One region of the Ligilactobacillus faecis genome, then DNA from elsewhere that is predicted to be linked to it. Evidence: a T-box and tRNA genes for the amino acid it is inferred to sense, from the RefSeq annotation. Region 1 holds a T-box; the other holds one or more tRNA genes.
What was found. A T-box is a leader RNA that pairs with one kind of tRNA and senses whether it is charged. The one in region 1 lies ahead of leuS (leucine--tRNA ligase), so its partner is inferred to be a tRNA-Leu.
Positions count from the first base shown of each region.

Region 2: it encodes a tRNA-Leu, which carries the amino acid that the T-box ahead of leuS (leucine--tRNA ligase) is inferred to sense. The anticodon was not compared.

Region 1 covers NZ_CP123639.1:119,652-124,087, forward strand. Annotated here, with positions in the region: gene leuS (leucine--tRNA ligase) at 1-2,398, opposite strand, end outside; T-box leader at 2,455-2,661, opposite strand; gene QFX10_RS00550 (LysM peptidoglycan-binding domain-containing protein) at 2,709-4,436, opposite strand, start outside.
Region 2 covers NZ_CP123639.1:1,161,720-1,166,155, forward strand. Annotated here, with positions in the region: gene QFX10_RS05530 (Tex family protein) at 121-2,301, shown strand; gene QFX10_RS05535 (SprT family protein) at 2,294-2,740, shown strand; tRNA gene QFX10_RS05540 (tRNA-Leu) at 2,789-2,874, shown strand; gene QFX10_RS05545 (beta-ketoacyl-ACP synthase III) at 2,946-3,929, shown strand; gene QFX10_RS05550 (HesA/MoeB/ThiF family protein) at 4,233-4,436, shown strand, end outside.

The DNA.
Region 1 (4,436 bases):
TGATCAATTTCCCTGGAACAGCGATCACGCGCCGAAGCGTCTTTCCTGCAAGTTCTTCTTTGACCTTTTCATCGTTTAACGCTATTTCTTCAAGTTGTTCTTTTGTAGCATCGCGAGAAACATTTAATCTCTGACGGATCTTTCCGTTGATCTGAACTACGATCTCTACTGTATCTTCAACAAGTTTCGTTTCGTCATATGTTGGCCAACTAGCATACGCTAAACTTTCTTCATGTCCCAGTTGGTTCCAAAGTTCTTCCGCCATATGTGGCGTGATCGGAGCCAGTAATTTGACTAGTCCTTCAACATATTCAAGCGGTAGTGCTTCAGCTTTGTAAAATTCATTTACTAAGACCATCAATTGTGAGATCGCTGTATTAAAGTGGAGCTTTTCGTAATCTTCAGTTACCTTCTTGACAGTTTGATTATAAACAAGATCAAGATCACCGTCATTGATAGTTGTGATCCGATCACGTAAATGTCCCTCTTCGTCAATGATCAGATTCCAAACGCGATTTACAAATTTGTTGGCCCCATTTAGTCCGTCTTCACTCCAAGCGATCGAAGCATCAAGTGGCCCCATAAACATTTCATAAAGACGTAAAGTATCTGCGCCATATTCTTCGACGATATCGTCTGGATTAACAACATTCCCTTTAGATTTAGACATCTTTTCATGGTTATTTCCAAGGATCATTCCTTGGTTGACCAATTTTTGGAATGGTTCTTTCGTTGGCACGACCCCAAGATCATAAAGGAATTTATGCCAGAAGCGAGCATACAATAGGTGTAACACAGCATGTTCTGCCCCACCAACGTATAGATCGACTGGTAACCACTCTTTTAATTTTTCTGGATCAGCGATGACATCTTTATTATGTGGATCAATGTAACGCAAGAAGTACCATGAACTTCCTGCCCATTGTGGCATAGTGTTAGTTTCTCGCCGACCTTTACGGCCATTTTCATCAACGACATTGACCCAGTCTTCTAGGTTAGCCAAAGGACTTTCTCCAGTTCCAGAAGGTTTGATGTCATTTGATTTTGGCAAAAGAAGTGGTAATTCATCTTCTGGAACAAGTGTTGTTTCGCCATCTTCCCAATGAATGACTGGGATCGGTTCGCCCCAATAACGTTGACGTGAGAAAGTCCAATCTCGGAGACGATAATTGACTTTCTTATCGCCAACATGATGCTCTTTTAACCACTCGATCATCAATTCGATAGCTTTTTCTTTATCTTCTAATCCATCTAAAAAGCCTGAATTGATATATTTTCCTTCACCAGTATACGCTTCTTTTGTGATATCGCCCCCAGCGATCACTTGGATCATTGGGATATCATATTTTTTAGCAAATTCCCAGTCACGAGGATCATGAGCTGCTGAGACCATGACTGCACCAGTACCATAAGAAGCTAAAACATAATCTGCGATCCAGATCGGAACTTTAGCGCCATTAACTGGATCGATCGCATAACTTCCTGTAAAGACACCTGTTTTATCTTTAGCCAGATCTGTGCGTTCAAGATCTGATTTATGAGAAACTTCTTCTAAGTATTTTTCAACAGCTTCTTTTTGGTCAGCTGTTGTTAAAGTTTCAACTAATTCATGTTCTGGTGCGATCGTGATCGCTGATGTTCCAAAGAGTGTATCTGGACGCGTGGTAAAGACTTCAATTTCAGCCTCTTTATCAGCTACTTTAAAATCGATCGTTGCCCCAACAGAGCGTCCGATCCAATTTTTTTGTTGTTCTTTGATCGCTTCAGGCCAGTCTAGATCATCAAGATCATCGATCAGACGATCTGCATAAGCTGTGATCTTTAAGACCCATTGGCGCATTGGCTTGCGAATAACTGGGAATCCACCGCGTTCTGTCTTTCCATCGATAACTTCTTCGTTGGCAACAACTGTGCCAAGATCTGGACTCCAGTTGACTGGGATCTCAGCTTCATAAGCTAGACCACGTTTGTAAAGTTGTTCAAAGATCCATTGAGTCCATTTGTAATATGCAGGATCGGTCGTATTTACTTCACGATCCCAGTCGTATGAAAGCCCTAAAGATTTGATCTGACGTCTAAAGTTATTGATATTTTTCTTTGTAAATTCACGCGGGGAATTTCCTGTCTTTAGCGCATATTGCTCAGCAGGTAGCCCAAAAGCATCCCAGCCCATTGGATGTAAAACATTATAACCTTGCATCCGCTTCATCCGTGAGATAATGTCTGTTGCAGTATAGCCTTCCGGATGCCCAACGTGTAAGCCTTGGCCAGATGGATATGGAAACATATCTAAAGCATAGTAATTCTTTTTAGCTTTATCTTCTGTTGTTTTGAAAGTTTTATGCTCATCCCAGTAGCGTTGCCACTTAGATTCAATTTTTTTGTGATCGTAAGCCATATTGAAAAAAGATCCTTTCTTGAAAATAAAAAAACCTATACGAGAAATAAATTCTCATATAGGACGAAAAATTCCGCGGTACCACCCATTATTCCAACAATCATGTTGACTCTTATCTTCGTAACGTGAAGTCCCGTCTCTGCCTACTTGCATTTCACCAGAAAACTCAAAGGTGAGTTCAAAAAGAAAAGTTACATGCTCACAGCACCGCATGCTCTCTTAAAAACTTTAGCTTTCCTACTATTCCTTCTCAGCGTTCTAATATTTAACTCTTATACTAGCAAAACAGACTCACTAATTCAAGTAGATTTTAGCGTAATTTTAACTTTTGGCCAATATAGATCAGATCCGAAGACAAACTATTCAAAGCTTTGATCCGATCAACTGTCGTAGCATTTTTTGAGGCGATCTTCCATAACGAATCACCAGCTTTGACTGTATATTCAGCTGAATTACTCGAAGTTTGAGTAACCTTATTTTCATTAGAAGCAGCTACTTTTAAATTTTGACCGACATAGATCATATCTGAACTTAGATTATTCAACCGCTTTAATGTAGCTAAAGTCATCTTGTGGGCATTAGCGATCGACCATAAAGTATCACCAGCTTTAACTACGTACCCACTATTAGAAGTTACTTGAGCATTGCTTGTAGTCGGAGTAGTTTTATTGGGAGTCACTTTACTTTCACCAATCGTTTTTAACGTTTGACCAGGTAAAATGAGATCACTATTCAGACCATTCAAAGTTTTTAGTGCTTGTAAGCTCATATTATGCTCACGTGCGATCCGATATAATGAATCACCAGCTTTAACTGTATAAGTTCCTGTCGCTTGTGGTCGTGTTTCTTGCTCAGAAGGTCGTGGCTGACTTTGAGTCTGATTTTGGTTTTGGTTTGATGTTTGCGGTTGACCACTGACTTTTAAGCTTTGACCGACATAGATCATGTTACTACTCAAGTTATTCAAACTCTTCAATGCTTGCACGCTCATCGAGTGGGCTAATGCGATCCGATATAAGTTATCGCCTGCCTTGACTGTATAAGTTCCTGTCGCTTGTGGTCGTGTTTCTTGAGCAGAAGGTTGTGGTTGACTTTGAGTCTGATTTTGGTTTTGGTTTGATGTTTGCGGCTGACCACTGACTTTTAAGCTTTGACCGACATAGATCATGTTACTACTCAAGTTATTCAAACTCTTCAATGCTTGCACGCTCATCGAGTGGGCTAATGCGATCCGATATAAGTTATCGCCTGCCTTGACTGTATAAGTCCCTGTCGCTTGTGGTCGTGTTTCTTGCTCAGAAGGTCGTGGTTGACTTTGAGTCTGATTTTGGTTTTGGTTTGATGTTTGCGGTTGACCACTGACTTTTAAGCTTTGACCGACATAGATCATGTTACTACTCAAGTTATTCAAACTCTTCAATGCTTGCACACTCATCGAGTGTGCTAATGCGATCCGATATAGGTTGTCGCCTGCCTTGACTGTATAAGTCCCTGTCGTTTGGGGTCGTGTTTCTTGCTCAGAAGGTTGTGGTTGACTTTGAACATTATTTTCTGTACTTTGACTTTGCCCACCTATATCATAAGCTGTTAAATTATAAGTCTCGATCACACGGATCAGTTTTTCAGCGTAATCAGGTGCAGTTGCATATGTACCATAAACTCCGTTACGAAGATTATGAGCTGCGATCTGATAATTTGCTGCATTAGCACGAGTCGAATTAGGGAACCGAGAAGTTATTACATTAGCGTAACCATTTAATGATTCGGCATAACTTGAATAACGTTGAAATTTATCATAAACAGTTTGGTACGAACCATTATAATATTCTTGGGTCGGCAACTCGATATATGCACCAGCACCTGACCATTTAACTCCAAACAAATTATAAGCAGAAGTTGAAAGATAACTTCCTCCCCAACCACTTTCAAGTGCTGCTTGTGCGATCATCAAAGAAGCATATAGACCTCTTTGTTGAGCTACTTGTTGTGCAGAACCAGCAATGTTTTGTAAGAATGTTTGAACGTTACTTGCATAAGT
Region 2 (4,436 bases), 1.0 Mb from region 1:
ACCTTTCTAGCAAGAATGTCATCTTTGATTTTAGTCGTTTAAGTCTGATCATGCAAACTTGTTTTACGTAGCTAAAATCTCTAAAATAAAACTAACTAGATCACAAGCGAGGAAAATAACATGGAACAAGCTTATGTAAAATTGGTCACTGAAAAACTCACATATCGCCCAGAGCAGATCGAAGCGGCGTTGAAATTATTAGATGAAGGAAATACGATCCCCTTTATCGCGCGTTATCGTAAAGAAGCAACTAAAAGTTTAGATGAAGTCGAACTGCGTGAGATCAAAACGGTCTATGAGCAAACAGAAAAGCTCGAGAAAAAGCGGACCGATATTGTGGCAAAGATCACAGAACAAGAGAAGTTGACCCCTAAATTAAAAAAAGCACTGTTAGAAGCTAAAACGCTCCAACAGTTAGAAGATCTATATTTGCCTTTTAAACAAAAACGGCGGACTAAGGCTCAGATCGCTAAAGAACAAGGTTTAGCTGGCTTAGCTAAAGAACTTTTAAAATTTGATACTGAAGACGTGTTCAGTAAAGCCCAAAAATATGTTGCGAAAGCTAAAGGCGTCGCTGACGAAGAAAAAGCGTTAGCAGGAGCGCATGAGATCTTAGCAGAAGCGTTTGGTGAAAGTGCCCCTTTACGTGCTTTTGTGCGCCGGCATGCTCAGAAAAAAGGGTATCTCGAAAGTAAATTAAAAGATCAAGTAAAAGATGAAACTCGTGTTTATCAAGACTATTACGCTTTTGAAGAAGCTATCAGTTCGATCTTAGATCACCGGATCTTAGCGCTTGATCGTGGTGAAAAGGCAGGTGTTTTAAAAGTTAGCTTAGTGGTTGATGATGGCTATGTTTTACGGTATTTCCATTCACAGCTGATCGGTCAAAAACAAGGACCAAGTGTTGCTTATGTTGAAAAAGCTTATACGGATGCCTATAAACGCTTTATTTTCCCTGCGATCGAACGTGAGCTTCGGCGTGATCTGACTGCTAAAGCAGTCAAACAAGCGATCGCAGTTTTTGGGGATAACTTATACCATCTTTTGATGCAAGCTCCTCTTAAAGGAAAAACGATCTTAGGTCTAGATCCGGCTTTTCGCACTGGGTGCAAATTAGCAGTCGTTGATCCGACTGGTAAATTTTTAGCTAAAGCAGTCATTTATCCCCATGAAAAAGCTAAGGGCCAAAAGCCAGATCCAAAAAAGCAAGCCCAAGCTAAGCAAACTTTAAAAGCCTTGATCGAAAAATATGGGGTTGAGATGGTCGCGATCGGAAATGGGACTGCCAGCCGTGAATCAGAGCGCTTCGTTGCCCAAGTTTTAGAAGAAATTCCAGCAAAAGTCTACTATGTGATCGTTAATGAAGCCGGGGCGTCTGTCTATTCTGCGAGTGAAGCAGCCCGGACAGAGTTTCCAGATTTTAACGTGGAAGAGCGCTCAGCTGTGAGCATTGCGCGTCGTTTGCAAGATCCTTTAGCAGAACTGATCAAGATCGATCCTAAAGCAATCGGGGTAGGGCAGTATCAACACGATCTTCCAGAAAAACAATTAGATGAAAAATTGGCAACTGTGATCGAAACAGGAGTCAATCAAGCTGGTGTCAATTTAAATACAGCTAGTGCAGCCTTGCTTCAGCATATCTCAGGCTTAAATAAAACGACTGCGCAAAATATCGTAGCTTATCGGGATGAAAATGGTCGTTTTGAAGCTCGGACTGAGCTAAAGAAAGTCCCCCGTCTAGGTAAGAAAGCTTATGAACAGGCCGCTGGTTTTTTACGGATCAGTGAAGGAAAAAATATTTTTGATAACACTGACATCCATCCAGAAAGTTATCCTTTAGCCCAAAAACTTTTAGTGGCAGCAAAGCTCTCTATCGACCAGTTAGGGACGACTACCGCTAAAGAACAACTTGAAGCGTTAGATCTCAAAGCTTTTGCTCAAAAACAAGCGGCTGGGGTAGAGACTGTAACGGATATCGTTCAAAGTTTAAGTAAACCTGGGCGAACATTTCGCGATACGATGCCAGCCCCACTTTTACGATCAGATATTTTGCATTTAGAAGATCTCAAACCTAAAATGCAACTACAAGGAACGGTCAGAAATGTCGTTGACTTTGGAGTTTTTGTCGATATCGGCGTCAAACAAGATGGTTTAGTCCATATCTCGAAGTTGAGTAAAAACTTTGTCAAACATCCAAGTCAAGTTGTAGCAGTTGGAGATATCGTAACTGTTTATGTTGAAGAAGTCGATCTAAAGCGTAACCGGATCCAATTGAGTATGTTAGGACCAGAAAATGACTGAAGCAGAACTGCAAGCACTTGTTGAGATGCTTTCACTTAAATATTTCAAACGTCCATTCAAGCATCGAGCCCGTTTCAATCCCCGGTTACAAACGACAGGTGGGCGTTATCTTTTGAGCAGTCATGATCTAGAGTTGAATCAAAAGATGTTGACTGAACATAGTCGAGAAGTTTTGATCGGGACGATCAAACATGAGCTATGTCATTATCACTTACATTTAGAAAAAAGAGGGTATCGTCACCGTGATCAAGACTTTAAACAGCTCTTAAAAAAAGTCGGTGGTCTTCGGTTTGCACCAGCTACTGTCAAAAAAGCACGCTATCATTATCAATGCTGCGAGTGTCAGCAAGATTATTTACGGCAGCGAAGAGTTGATGTGCAAAAATATCGGTGTGGTAAGTGTCGAGGCCAGCTCAAATTGCTCAAAAAAAATTTTTAAAAAAGGTTGCAGCGTCTGAAAATGTCTGCTATAATTAATTCTGTTGTCGCGGGTATGGCGGAATTGGCAGACGCGTCAGACTAAGGATCTGGTGAGCAATTGAGCTCGTGATGGTTCGAATCCATTTACCCGCATCATTGAAAGAAGAGCTGTGAATTATTCGCAGCTCTTTTTTAATTTCACGCAAGAAATGAGGCTAAAGAAGATGAATGCTGTAAAAATCAGTGCAAGTGCTGGCTATTTGCCTGAAAGAGTCGTGACAAATGATGAATTGAGTCAGATCATGGCGACCTCAGATGAGTGGATCGTAGCACATACTGGGATCAAAGAAAGGCGTTATGCACTGGGAGAAAATACCTCTGATCTAGCAACAAAAGTCGCCCAAAAGTTGTTGAAAGAAGCTCGCTTGGCGCCAGAAGAACTTGATCTGATCATCGTTTCAACGATCACCCCAGATGCTTTGACACCGTCAACGGCTGCTTTAGTCCAACGTAATATTCAAGCTAAAAATGCTTTTGCTTATGATCTTTCGGCAGCGTGTGCAGGTTTTATCTTCGCGTTATCCACAGGTGAAAAGTTTATTCGCTCAGGAGCATATCAAAAAGTAATGATCATTAGCGCAGAAACAAATTCGAAAATGATGGACTTTACTGACCGGACCTCGGCTGTCTTCTTTGGGGATGGGGCAGCAGGCGTGATCATTGAAGCTAGTCAAGCTCAAGATGAGATCTTAGCTGAAAAATTGTGTACTGCAGGCAATAGTGAAGTTATCCACAGTGGACGGGTGGCGCCACTGACTCAAGTTGCGGCATCGAATTATCCACAGGTGGATGCTTTTTACCAAGATGGGCGGGCTGTGTTTGAATTTGTGACGACGACTGTTTTAGCTCATATCGATGAATTTTTACAAGCCCAAGGTCTGAGACCACAAGATCTTGACCTAGTCGTGACGCATCAAGCTAATTTACGTTTGATCGAGAAGATCGCGAATCATTTAGAATTACCTCTAGATAGATTTGCGATCAATGTTGATCAAGTTGGCAATACTTCTTCGGTTGGGATCCCGTTAGCGTTAGCTCAAGCACTTAAAGCAGGACAAAGACCAAAGACAGCTTTACTGACAGGCTTTGGGGCTGGTTTAGCCTATGGTAGTTTGTTGCTTGATCTGAGTCATTACCAAGAAAATTAAATTTTTTTACTCGCTCAAACGTGGTTAATTGCGTTTGAGCGTTTTTTATTTATACAATAAATAAAAATAACACTAAATTAATTTATTTCTAAAATAAATATTGACACTTATGTTGTATGAGAATATACTTAGCCTAACTTAAATAAAGCGAGGTGATATATATGTCGTCAAGGCTACCTGCACCAAAACATAGTAGTCTACCACCGGTTGGCTTCCGCGTTGGTAGCAGATAATTTATAGAGGGTCTTTGATCATTTTGATTAAAGACCTTTATTAAGATTGTGTTACAAGGGGAGAGGATTTATGAAAATGAAAAGGACTTTGCAACCATATGTTGCGGAAGATAAAATTGTCTTTGGATATGGTAATGAATCTTTAGTTAGATCATTACCATACACTAAAAAGAATGAAGAGCTAGTAAAAAAACTAGATAGGTACGATACTAATGATATTGATAAGTATACTTTGGATGAGTTAAATACTGTTAAAAAGTGGGCTAAGAAGGGT